Regions from separate parts of the Bacillus sp. 5w2 genome, predicted to be linked through region 2. Evidence: riboswitches for the same ligand, from Rfam matches in the RefSeq annotation. Region 2 holds a riboswitch; each other region holds the start of a gene.

Region 1 (3,208 bases), on a different contig from region 2:
AAAGAGGGTAATCCAATAGAGTATTCAACAAAGACAATGGACTATGAAAAAAATGATATAAAATATAAATTATTAATGCAACCGATAAAAGAAAAAGACGGATCCATAACATATATATATGCGATGGCTTCCTTACAGCCTGTAGATGAGGCTGTACAAATGGTACAAGATTATTACATCTACATCATTGCATTTGTAGTTGTTCTTATTTTTCTCGCTTCGTTCTATTACTCTAAACAAATCGCAAAACCGTTATTAAAAATAAATGATACAACGAAGAAAATAGCGCATTTAGATTTCACAGAACAAATACCGATCACTTCAAAAGATGAAATTGGTGATTTGTCGAAAAATATTAATGTATTATCCAATAAGCTCCATTCGCATATTGGACAGCTAGAACAAGATATTGAAAAGGAAAGAAAGCTAGAAAATACGCGGAAAGAATTTATTTCTGGTGTTTCGCACGAATTAAAAACACCGCTGAGCATTATGAAAAGCTGTATTTCTATTTTAAAAGATGGAGTAGCTGAGCATAAAAAAGAGTACTATTTTCAGGCAATGGAACGAGAAGTAGATAAAATGGATACGTTAATTTTGGATATGCTTGAGTTAGCTAAATTTGAGTCAGGTACATATAAAATGAAAATGGATTCATTTTATATCGATACAGTAATTGAAGATATATGTGAACACCTTTCTGTAAAAATAGAGAAAAAAGAACTTCGTGTTCATAAAAATATAGGTCCATTTGAAGTGATAGCAAATCAAGGCCGGATTGAACAAGTCATCGTGAACTTCATTACGAATGCCATACGTTATACACCAAATAAAGAAGATATTATTATTTCTACAATAGATGAAAAAGATCGTATAAAAGTATGTATTGAAAATAAAGGTACTCACATTGAAGAAGAACAATTAGATAAAATTTGGGATCGTTTTTATCGCGTGGATGCAGCTCGCCAGCGTTCGCAAGGTGGAACAGGTCTTGGGCTTGCCATTTCAAAGAATATTTTAGAACTACACGGTGTTGAATATGGAGTAAAGAATACAGAAGATGGTGTATTATTTTATTTCTACTTATTGAAAAAAGCGTAGATGATGCATGCTACGCTTTTTTAATTTATTTTCATATTATCTTTACCTAATCTTTATTTTTAAGCGATATAATCTGATTAGAAAATGAGGTTATGTAAGGAGTCGATGAACCGTGCATAGCAATTGGCTAAGTATAATGGTATTTATTTTCTTTTGTGCATTTATTGTATTTTTAATTGATATTACGATATGAAAAAAAGAGCGCTCATTAAGCGCTCTTTTTGTTTGAGTTTAGTCGATAAGCATTGATACTCTTGAATAAACGTGGTGAAGTGATAAATAAAAAGATAAGTAAAACGGTACATAGAATATAGGAACCAATCATTGTACTACCATTTACGATTAATGAATATAGCACAGCTGATTGACCTTTCGGTGCATATTGTCCCCAAAAAATAATACCGGCAATGAAGTGACAGAAGTAGCGAGCAAAGCTACCAACAAATGTAGCAACAATAATGTAACCAATAACTTTCTTTCCTTCGTTTTGTTTTGAAGAAGGTTTGTCTTTACGGCTACCTAAATTGGATTGGTCTTCGCTATTTTCATTGGATGTTAAAAGTGCTTTTTGAATTGGACGATAGAATAAACCAGCAAATCCAATGAATGCGAAAGCAACGAAGTATTCAATGAGTACTTGAATTGGTGTGACGATAATGGCATCGCCAACGACAATTTGTAATAATCCCCAAATTAAGCCTCCTAAGAAAGCCATTTTGAAGCCCCAGCGGTATGCGATAATAAAAATAGGAATCATAGCGAATGAGATGGAACCGCCTGTTGGAAGTTTGATTGATAATGGTAAAATGTCGATGACCAAGGCGAAGGCTGCAAGAATGGCAGATTCGATCATCGCTTGTAAATTGGTGTTACGCATGTTGTCTCCCCCTAAATCCAAGTTGTACAAAAAAGAATAGGTATCATAGGAGGATACGAAATACGTAAATAAAAAAGAGGTATGTATTTCGGACGTTTGCACAATCCCTGCGTTAGCATTAACTAACAGGTTCGAAGGGTCGGAACGAAGTGTTCCCTCTCAGCGGCATGGCTCCCCCTGTGATAACGAGATTCTTTATTTGCTATTGTTTATTGTAAGCGAAATGGATGAGAATGGCAAATGAATCAAGTATGACAATAATTGAAATATAATTGTATTGAAATGTTAATAAATATGAAGCGAAAAGATATAGTCCAAATGAAATAGAATATGCTATAATTTTTTTGAAAATAATTATCATTCTCTTCTGAGGGGGAAGGTTATGAGCTTAGTAGATATTAAAATTGGCGAGAAAGTGTTAGTAAAAAGTATTCAGTCTTTAGATCAGTTATTAAAGCGTAGACTAGCTACTTTCGGTCTTGCGGAAGGAAGCGAACTTCGCTTGAAACAGAAAGCGATGTTTAAAGGTCCTTGTACATTGGAGTGTCGTGGACAGTTAATTAGTATTCGTCATTGTGACGCGAAAATGATAAAGGTGGAATTAGCGTGAATAAGGTAGCTTTGCTAGGGAATCCGAATACAGGGAAGACATCATTATTTAATGCACTTACTGGTTCTTATGAATATGTAGGAAACTGGAGTGGTGTAACAGTAGAAAAAAAGGTTGGTAAATTAAAAGATAAGCAAGGAACATTAATTGATTTACCAGGAGTGTATGATTTGAATCCAGTTTCACGTGACGAAGGTGTCGTTACGAATTTTCTACTAACAGACGAATTTCATCATATGTTAAATATTGTGGATTCCTCGCAGTTTGAACGAAATATGCATTTAACGTTGCAATTACTTGAATTTGGAAAACCGGTTTCAATTGGATTAAATATGGTCGATGTGGCAAAGCAACGAGGCATTGTAATTGATGTAAAACGGTTATCAGAACTATTAGGTGTAACAGTCGTTCCTGTCGTTGCAAGAAGCGGAAAAGGCTGTGAAGAACTGCTTACTACTCTTAAAGAAAATGACAAAAATGAGAAAAAACCATTCATTATTTCATATGGTGTACCAATGGATGAAGGAATTGGAGAGGTAATCGCTCTTTTAGAGACAGTGAATTATAAGCATCCGAGATGGTTAGCCCTTCAATTTTTAAGCAATAACGAAGTAGTAGAA
Region 2 (3,208 bases):
GTAGCGTTCGGGGCGATGGGAATTCCGATTACAGTGGCTGGACAAGTAACAGGTATTGATCCACATAAAATCGGACAAATGGCTGGACATCAATTACCGTTTCTATCATTATTTGTTCCGTTCTTTATCGTATTTTTAATGGATGGATTGAAAGGGGTAAGACAAACATGGCCTGCGTTATTTGTAGCCGGTAGTTCATTTGCAATTACGCAGTTCATTACAGCGACGTTTTTAGGACCGGAACTCCCGGATATTACGTCAGCACTTGTAAGTTTAGTGAGTTTATCACTATTCTTAAAAGTTTGGCAGCCGAAAGAAATCTATCAATCGGGGCAAGCAAATAGTGAAGTAGCTGCGGCAACGACGGTGACATCTATGCCGAAACTAACAGTAGGAAAAGTCGTAAAAGCATGGTCTCCATTCATTATTTTAACTGTCATGGTAGTTATTTGGAGCCAAAGTTTCTTTAAAGCGTTATTTGCTCCAGGCGGCGCATTAGAAAGCCTTGTGTTTAAGTTTGAAGTTCCAGGCTTGCACAATTTAGTAATGAAAGCAGAACCAATTGTAAATAAACCGACGCCTTACGAGGCAATTTTGAAATTCGATGTATTATCAGCAACGGGAACAGCAATCTTAATTGCTTGTGTCATTTCTATCTTTATTTTAAAAATGAGTGCCAAAGATGCAGTAGCGACATTTAAAGAAACGCTAAATGAGCTTAAGATGCCAATTCTATCTATTGGATTCGTATTAGGGTTCGCATTTATCGCCAACTATTCTGGTTTATCATCTACATTAGCGTTAGCGCTTGCTGGAACTGGTGGACTATTCCCGTTCTTCTCACCATTCTTAGGTTGGATTGGGGTGTTCTTAACAGGATCTGATACGTCAGCGAATGCACTGTTCTCGAATTTACAAGCGATTACAGCGCAGCAAGTCGGTGTATCTGAAGTACTTCTCGTTGCAGCAAATACAACGGGCGGTGTAACAGGAAAAATGATTTCTCCGCAATCGATTGCGATCGCTTGTGCGGCAGTTGGACTTGCTGGGAAAGAATCAGATCTGTTCCGATTTACATTGAAGCATAGTTTATTCTTCGTAATTATTGTTGGTATTATGACGTATGTACAGGCATATTATTTAACGTGGATGATTCCATAAACAACAAAAGAAATAAACTTTGCATTTTTCAGATTATCGTGTATGATGGGAAAGTATTGAAAATTAAATCAGTGATAAACTAGGGGTGCCTAACGTATGCGTAGGCTGAGAGAGAAGCGCGTGAACTTCTTAACCCTTTGGACCTGATCTGGCTCGTACCAGCGTAGGGAAGTTAACGGCTTTACATAATGATGTCTTTATGAGCCAGGTCCTTATTTTTTTATGGACCTGGCTCTTTTTATTTTGGCATACGCTGGCCATATCTCGTCCTTGTCACGTACAGGGGGGCAACAAAAGTTATGAAACAGTCTGTTTCAGCTGAGCAAATTGAATTGAAATCGAGTTTACCAGGAAGTAAGAAAGTGTATGTGGATGGACCACGTGCAGGTATGAAAGTGCCGATGCGCGAGATTGAACAAAGTGAAACGAACGGCATGCCGAATCCGCCAATTCGTGTATATGATACGAGCGGTCCTTATACAGATCCTGCGTATAAAGTGGAGCTAGAAAAAGGAATTCCAACGCCGCGCCACTCTTGGATTCTAGAGCGCGGGGATGTAGAGGCATATGAAGGGCGCGAGGTGAAACCAGAGGATGACGGTGTGAAAGTGGCTTCGAAACATACACCTATTTTCCCGCAAATGGATCGCCAGCCGCTTAGAGCGAAGCAAGGTGCAAATGTTACGCAAATGCATTATGCGCGTAATGGCATCATTACGTCTGAGATGGAATATGTTGCGATTCGTGAAGGAGTAGAGCCTGAGTTTGTTCGCAAGGAAATTGCGGAAGGCCGTGCGATTTTGCCAGCGAATATTAACCATCCGGAAGCAGAACCGATGATTATCGGACGTAACTTCCACGTGAAGGTCAATGCAAATATCGGAAACTCTGCTGTATCGTCTTCTATTGCAGAAGAAGTGGAGAAGATGACTTGGGCAACTCGCTGGGGTGCAGATACGATTATGGATTTATCTACAGGTAAAAATATTCATACGACACGTGAGTGGATTATTCGTAACGCGCCTGTACCAGTTGGGACTGTACCGATCTATCAAGCGCTGGAAAAAGTAAACGGAATTGCAGAAGATTTAACGTGGGAAGTGTATCGTGATACGTTAATTGAGCAAGCGGAGCAAGGCGTTGATTACTTTACAATTCACGCTGGCGTATTACTTCGTTACATTCCGATTACTGCAAAGCGTACGACAGGTATCGTTTCACGCGGTGGTTCAATTATGGCACAGTGGTGTTTATTCCATCATAAAGAAAACTTCTTATACACTCATTTTGAAGAGATATGTGAAATTATGAAGCAGTATGACGTTTCGTTCTCTCTTGGAGATGGATTACGTCCAGGTTCGATTGCAGATGCAAATGACGAAGCGCAATTCTCTGAGCTTGAAACACTTGGTGAATTAACGAAAATTGCTTGGAAACATGATGTGCAAGTGATGATTGAAGGACCTGGGCATGTACCGATGCATTTAATTAAAGAGAATATGGAGAAAGAGCTTGATATTTGTCAGGGCGCGCCGTTCTATACACTGGGACCGTTAACGACAGATATTGCACCAGGTTATGACCACATTACATCAGCGATTGGAGCTGCGATGATTGGCTGGTTTGGAACGGCGATGCTTTGTTATGTAACGCCGAAAGAACATTTAGGTTTACCGAATAAAGATGATGTTCGTACGGGGGTTATTACGTATAAAATCGCTGCGCATGCAGCTGATCTTGCGAAAGGGCACAAAACGGCTCATCAGCGTGATGATGCACTTTCAAAAGCTCGCTTTGAATTCCGTTGGCGCGATCAATTTAATTTATCTTTAGATCCTGAACGTGCGATGGAATATCACGATGAAACATTACCAGCAGAAGGCGCGAAGACGGCTCATTTCTGTTCCATGTGTGGACCGAAGTTTTGTAGTATGAGAATTTCACATGACATTCGTGACTATGCGAAAGAAAATGATTTAGAAACGACAGAAGCAATTGAAAAAGGGATGAAAGAGAAAGCGAAAGAATTTAAAGACACTGGTAGTCA
Region 3 (3,208 bases), on a different contig from region 2:
ACGCACTTAGATTGATGCGTCTTTTTGTGATACCTCTTTTGTGAAATCATATAAAGCAATTGCGCCTAAAAGAACAAGTATACCTTGAGGAACATCTATCAAAATAGTTTTCCAAATTTCTGGAACTACCCATTTAATATTTGCTGCTGTTTCAAGATATGTTTGAAAATAACTAATCGTAAAATTAATTATCCCTAAAAATACAAACAACGATAGACCAAATCGAATTAATTTCTTATTTGTAAACATGTAACACCTCTCAAAATTCATTGGATATTCCTACTTTTGCTTCTTTTTCATTTATGCATCTATATATTTAATTTTAACACATCAAGAACTCCAAAAGATACAATATGCATATTTACATATTGTATTAACAGCATTCCATAATGATTTAGAAATTCCTGCAAGAAAAAACAACTCCGTTACAGTTAACAGAGCCGATTTCTTTCTTGTTTAACTTCAAACCACCAATCTTTACGTTCAAGGTAGAATTTCATTCCATTACGTTGTGCATCTGAAGTTGGAGCAGTAACGAAGTTTGATTGTAAAATAAAAGTCGCAGAAGTTTATCCAGTTAATGCGTAGAAAATTAAATTAACTAACTTATCGATATGCCATTTTGCTATATCCGCAGCACTATCGACTTTACGCAAATCTGACAAGAAAAAATATATAGATAGGTATTATCCATACCTATCTATAACATTACTTCCATTCTTTATCCGATTACATCTTTTACTTCTGTATTCACTGGCCACTTTTCTAAAGTATAAGCCATTTCCCAAAATGAATATTCATATTGACTGCTAATAATGAAATGCTGTTTCATTCGCTTACGGTCAGACTCTGTTACGTTTTCAGCGATAGTATCTAATCTTGTAATTTGCTCTTCAACTAGCGTACGGAACCAATCAGATCCATAAGCAGAAATCCATTCGTTATAAATTGGTTCTTCTGGCTGACACTCTTTTAAACGCTCACCAATTTCATAATACAACCAATAGCAAGGTAAAATTGCTGCAATGATATCGCCTAAATGTCCTTCATACGCAGCACGATACATATGTGAAGTATAAGCGTATGCAGTTGGAGCAGGGATAAAACTATCTTTTTCTTCTTGAGTTATCCCTAGTTTCTTCGCAAAATTCTCATGTAAAGATAATTCCGCCTCGTATGTATTTTGAGCATGATGTGCCATACGAGCTGTCGTTTCTAATTCCAGTGCTTTTGCAGCTCCTAAAGTTTGTACTCTAGCAAAATGACTCAAATAATATGAATCTTGCAGCACATAATAGCGAAAACTAGCTAAATCTAACGTTCCTTCACCAAGTTGTTTTACAAAAGGGTGATGAAAACTAGCTTCCCAAATTGAATCTACTTCTTGACGTAATGATTGTGAAAATTTCATTTAAATCCCTCCCATAATGTATAAAATTTAAGTATTTACCCACAATTATTAAATCTGTAAAATAAAAAAACTTTCTTTACAGGCGTAAAGAAAGTGAAATTGACAGTATTTATTCATGAAATAGCAATGTCTTTCCCACTTCCCTACGCTGGCATTAACCAGATCAGGTACTAAGAGTCTCAAATTCCCATTTGATCTCAGCCTATAATAGGCCCCCCTAGTGGATAAATATTTAATTTTCGTATTGTATTCATCATAACATACTTCATGTTACTGTCAAAAGTATTCATGATACTGCTACTTAAAACCCTTCTTCTTCCCTTACTCTTAATGAAGTTTCAATAATCATATCTAATAGTTTGCTATAATTAATTCCCGCTGCATCTGCACTTTTTGGTAATAGACTTGCTTGTGTCATCCCTGGTAATGTATTAACCTCCATTACATATGGAATACCGTCTTTCACCATCATATCAACCCTTGCATAAACACTACATTTTAATGCTTTATAGCAAGCCAGTGACGCTTCGTTTACACGTTCTTTCAATTCAGCTGGAAGTTCAATAACTTCTTCAATAGTACCAGCATCATCATATTTCGCATTGTAATCAAAGAACTCCGCCGCATGTCGAATTGAAATGATGGGTAACTGTTTTCCATCAAAAATGGAACATGTAATCTCGTCACCTTTTATATACTTCTCTATTACTACTTCAGAATCCCATTCGAACACAGTTTCCAGCATTGAAATTAATTCGTCTTTATCATATACAATCTTTACCCCGACACTCGAGCCACCAGAGTTTGGTTTTACCACTAACGGAAATCCTAACTTATCTAATTCATCAAGATTTAGATCCTCCATTTTTGTAAGTTCAATCCAATCTGGTGTTTCTATTCCTTCATAACGTAAAATCTTTTTCGAAATGTTTTTGTCCATACATATACCGCTAGATAACATATTGCTCCCGCTATAAGGAATACCTAAACTTTCAAGCGTTCCTTGAACAGTCCCATCTTCTCCGTATTTTCCGTGTAATGCAAGCAGCGCAAAATCAATGTCTTTCGCTTTTTCGATTAAATCCATTTTTTCGTTTAACGTAATTGGAACAATGTCATACTTACTTTTATCTAAATGTGCAATCATTTCATTTCCAGTCATAATTGATACTTGTTTTTCAGAGGATACTCCTCCCATAATAACGCCAATTCTCATTTCCTCAACTCCAAATTTCATTTTTTATTGTATCACCGATTATTTTGATTCCCCGAACAATTTCTTCTTCTTTCAAACGTGAAAATCCTAATCGAAAAGTGTTCGTTCCTTCTCCATTAGAATAAAAAACATCTCCAGGAGAAAATGTAACCCCCTGCTCATAACACTTTTGCAAAAGAGTACGGGCATGAATTTTTTCTTCTAACTCTATAAATAAATGAAGTCCACCATCACCGGTCATTCTTTGAAACGGAATGTACTCGTTACACGCCCTAACAGCTAACTCATATTTTTTCTTATAAACAGATCTTGCCTTTTTTAAATATTTTTCAAAATATCCTTCATGTAAATATTGAAACAGAACAGCTTGATCTAAAGTAGATGTGTGAATTGTTCTTGCTCTTTTTACACTCTCTAAATAATGAATCAGTTCTTTATCTGCAATGATCCAGCCTACACGTAAACCAGGGAAAAGTACCTTTGAAAAGCTACTAATATAAATCACATTATTACCAGCGCCAGCAAAAGTTAATAATGGTGCTAAATGTGATCCTGAATAACGTAGCTCTTCATTAAATCCA
Region 4 (3,208 bases), on a different contig from region 2:
TTAATTTAAGAAAAATATCTTTTTTCGTTGCTCCATACGTAACTAAGAGCTCCTCCCATTCTTTTTTTGTACTACGTAGTCCATCATACGTATTGACCGCAATTGGGAAAAACGTAATTAAAACCGTGACAACAACCTTACTCCAGATCGTATATCCAAACCATAAAACGAAGAGCGGAGCAAGCGCTGTAATCGGAATCGTTTGTGAGGCAACTAATAATGGATAAAATGCTCTCTCCATCCAATTACTCGCATTCATTAATATTGCTAGCCCTACCCCAAGTACGATAGAAATAGCTACCCCTATTAAAACGACGTATAATGTTGCCGGCAAATGAACTGTAAATAATATATCTTTTAGTTGCCATATCTTCATTACAATTGCAGACGGTGACGGTAAAATGTACATCTCATCTACAATTCTTGCGCCTATTTCCCACATGACAAGTAAAACACTAGAAAGTGTAAGGGCAGGTAATAGTTCCTTCAACCGGTTCATCATACGAGTACCTGCCTTTGTAACATACTAAGAAGCTCATCTTTAAGCGCTAACACTTCAGGCTTATACAAATCTTTTCTTGTCCGATTACGATCAAGCGGTACAATCCTCTCGGTTAAAGTAGTTATCGGTTGATTTTCTACAACGAAAATTCGATTAGAAAGAAACAATGCTTCTTCCACATCATGAGTGATAAATAAAATTGTTTTTTTCCACTCTTTCCATTGTTCAAACAGCCATTCTTGCAAAGATGCCTTCGTTAACGCATCCAACGCGCTAAACGGTTCATCTAACAGCAATATCTCCCCGCCTGTTAATAAAGTTCGAATAAAAGATACGCGTTGTCTCATACCACCAGATAAATCTTTCGGATATTTTGTCTCATACCCTTGTAAGCCAAATTTATGTAACAGTTCCTTTGCCTTTATTTGTGCTTCTTTCTTCTGTACACCTTGGCACTCTAGCGGCAGGGCAGCATTCTCAATAATCGTTCTCCATGGCAGGAGCATATCTTTTTGGGGCATATACCCTACAGGATGGCTCTTTGTTTCTGTCAGCTCTATCTGTCCCGTACTTGTTTCTTCTAAACCTGTAATAAGGCGAAATAAAGTACTTTTCCCGCATCCACTCGGTCCGATAATACTTACAAACTCTTTATCTTGTATAGAAGCATTTAATTCATTGATGATTGGTTTCTCATCATAATGAAAAGAAACATTATGAAACTGTAGTATGTTCTTGCTCCTCAAATCCCCACATCTCCTTACGATAGGACATATCCCAGAATAAATATTCAAATCGACTGGAATATAGGAAAATCTCCTCTAATCGATCTAGCTCTTTGTCAGACTTTCCAACTGCCATTTCATTTAATAAATCTATTAACCAAATACAAAGGCTACCGTATTCTTCCGAACTATATCCTTGAATCCACTCACCAAAGAACTCATGATCTCTTGCTCCAGGAATATCGTTTAAACGCTTTCCAATTTCCCAGTAGCTCCACATACATGGAAGAAGTGCTGCTATTAATTCCGCAAGCGTGCCATTTTGAGATACAGACATCATGTAATTTGTATAGGCTAAATTTTTAGCAGATGGTTTTGCAGATTCTATCTCCTCTATAGAAATACCAAGTCTTTTTGCATATTGTTTATGGATTGTCATTTCTCCATTTAATATGCCATCAATTTGTTCAGCAAATTTCCCCATTACTTGTGGATTCGTTGCTTTTACAACACCAATCGCATATAGCTTTGCATAATCTAACAAATATAAATAATCTTGAATAATATAATACTGAAACTTATCTTTTTCTAACGTGCCATCTCCCATACCTACTACAAACGGGTGATTATGACTCATCTCCCAAACTGGTTGTACAGTTTCTAATAATCTATCGCAAAATTTCATTTCTCTATCCCCTTTCAATTTATATATCTAAATAAAAAACCACTTCTAAATAAGAAGTGGTTACAGCAAATAAAATTATAATTTATTCGTTGCTCCACTTCCCTTCGCTAGTATTACCTAGATCAGGTCTGTAAGGGTTAAGGATTATTCCTCTCTCAGCACAACAAGCACCCCTAGTGGTTTCAATATGAAATTTTCAAATAAAAAAGCCCCGTTTCTATACGCAAAGAAACGGGGACTCATTATTAGTGTCCGAATTGCTTCCCTACGCTAGCATAATCTAGATCAGGTAATGAAAAGGATCAAAGGCTTACGGCCTACTCTCAGCTGGCAACACCAGCTCTCCTAGCAAACTATGAAATTATCACTGTCAGTATAACATCGTAATAAGACATCATCAACTATTTTAATTTTCTCAATTGTCAACAAAATAACAGAACTATATAATACTTATATTCTATCTTAGAAATTATTATCCTAATTAATTGGATAAAAAGGAATCATTATCCTCAAAAAATTTATTTTTATATTGATTTCATATTACATTTATGTGAATACACCCACTATATTATATCTTTATACTATAATAAAATTACAACTATACAACTAGAGGAGGTCTCTATTATATGAATATGAAAGCTACTGCTTTAACAGCAACTACTGTCGCAATTGCCTCTTTACTTCCTTCTATGGGAGAAACAAATGTACAAACAGCCAACGCTGAACAATTATCTAATGTGAAAACTGGATATGTAAAAGTCGATCAAGTAGCCTTACATACAAAAGATAACGCAAATAGCTCATCAATTGATACAATCCGCTTTAATACGAAAGTGAACATACTTGAAACAACTAATGGCTGGTATAAAGTATCTGTTAATAATAAAGTAGGTTACGTACAAAAAGATGCTATTCTACTAAAAAACAAACTTCAATCTAATAATCAATACATCGTTAATGCCAATGCATTAAACGTTCGTTCTGAACCTAATTTAGAATCTTCAATTTTAGATGTATTACCAAATGGGAAATTCGTTACCATTCAAGAAGAACAAGGTGATTGGTATAAAATTTTACATAATGGCAAAACAGGTTACGTACAAAAGGCATTCGTGTCTAATGGTTCACAGCCTTTAGTAAAAGGCATCACAGTTCAAAATAATACGAAATACACAGTTGCAACACCTAAACTTAATGTACGTAGCAACGCTAGTACAAGTAGCGCACTACTTGGCTCATTACAAAATGGTACACAAATACAAGTAGTGGAAACTGTAGGAACTTGGTATAAAATTC

What was found. Region 2 has a riboswitch for thiamine pyrophosphate ahead of thiC (phosphomethylpyrimidine synthase ThiC). Riboswitches for the same ligand answer to the same signal wherever they lie in the genome.
Region 1: it holds a riboswitch for thiamine pyrophosphate, as region 2 does, so the genes downstream of both, thiT (energy-coupled thiamine transporter ThiT) here and thiC (phosphomethylpyrimidine synthase ThiC) in region 2, are expected to answer to the same signal.
Region 3: it holds a riboswitch for thiamine pyrophosphate, as region 2 does, so the genes downstream of both, tenA (thiaminase II) here and thiC (phosphomethylpyrimidine synthase ThiC) in region 2, are expected to answer to the same signal.
Region 4: it holds a riboswitch for thiamine pyrophosphate, as region 2 does, so the genes downstream of both, tenA (thiaminase II) here and thiC (phosphomethylpyrimidine synthase ThiC) in region 2, are expected to answer to the same signal.

What each region holds. Positions count from the first base shown of each region.
Region 1 covers NZ_JBTIWT010000017.1:74,965-78,172, forward strand. Annotated here, with positions in the region: gene ACXY7N_RS23250 (sensor histidine kinase) at 1-1,101, shown strand, start outside; gene thiT (energy-coupled thiamine transporter ThiT) at 1,310-1,978, opposite strand; TPP riboswitch at 2,065-2,166, opposite strand; gene ACXY7N_RS23260 (FeoA family protein) at 2,361-2,588, shown strand; gene feoB (ferrous iron transport protein B) at 2,585-3,208, shown strand, end outside.
Region 2 covers NZ_JBTIWT010000013.1:131,475-134,682, forward strand. Annotated here, with positions in the region: gene lldP (L-lactate permease) at 1-1,161, shown strand, start outside; TPP riboswitch at 1,233-1,348, shown strand; gene thiC (phosphomethylpyrimidine synthase ThiC) at 1,461-3,208, shown strand, end outside.
Region 3 covers NZ_JBTIWT010000016.1:52,824-56,031, reverse strand. Annotated here, with positions in the region: gene ACXY7N_RS22360 (DUF3937 family protein) at 7-270, opposite strand; partial or broken gene ACXY7N_RS22355 (N-acetylmuramoyl-L-alanine amidase C-terminal domain-containing protein) at 432-566, opposite strand; gene tenA (thiaminase II) at 722-1,411, opposite strand; TPP riboswitch at 1,535-1,640, opposite strand; gene ddlB (D-alanine--D-alanine ligase) at 1,713-2,627, opposite strand; gene pdxR (MocR-like pyridoxine biosynthesis transcription factor PdxR) at 2,632-3,208, opposite strand, start outside.
Region 4 covers NZ_JBTIWT010000018.1:98,943-102,150, forward strand. Annotated here, with positions in the region: gene ACXY7N_RS24030 (ABC transporter permease) at 1-499, opposite strand, end outside; gene ACXY7N_RS24035 (ABC transporter ATP-binding protein) at 499-1,248, opposite strand; gene tenA (thiaminase II) at 1,217-1,912, opposite strand; TPP riboswitch at 1,995-2,097, opposite strand; TPP riboswitch at 2,158-2,269, opposite strand; gene ACXY7N_RS24045 (SH3 domain-containing protein) at 2,539-3,208, shown strand, end outside.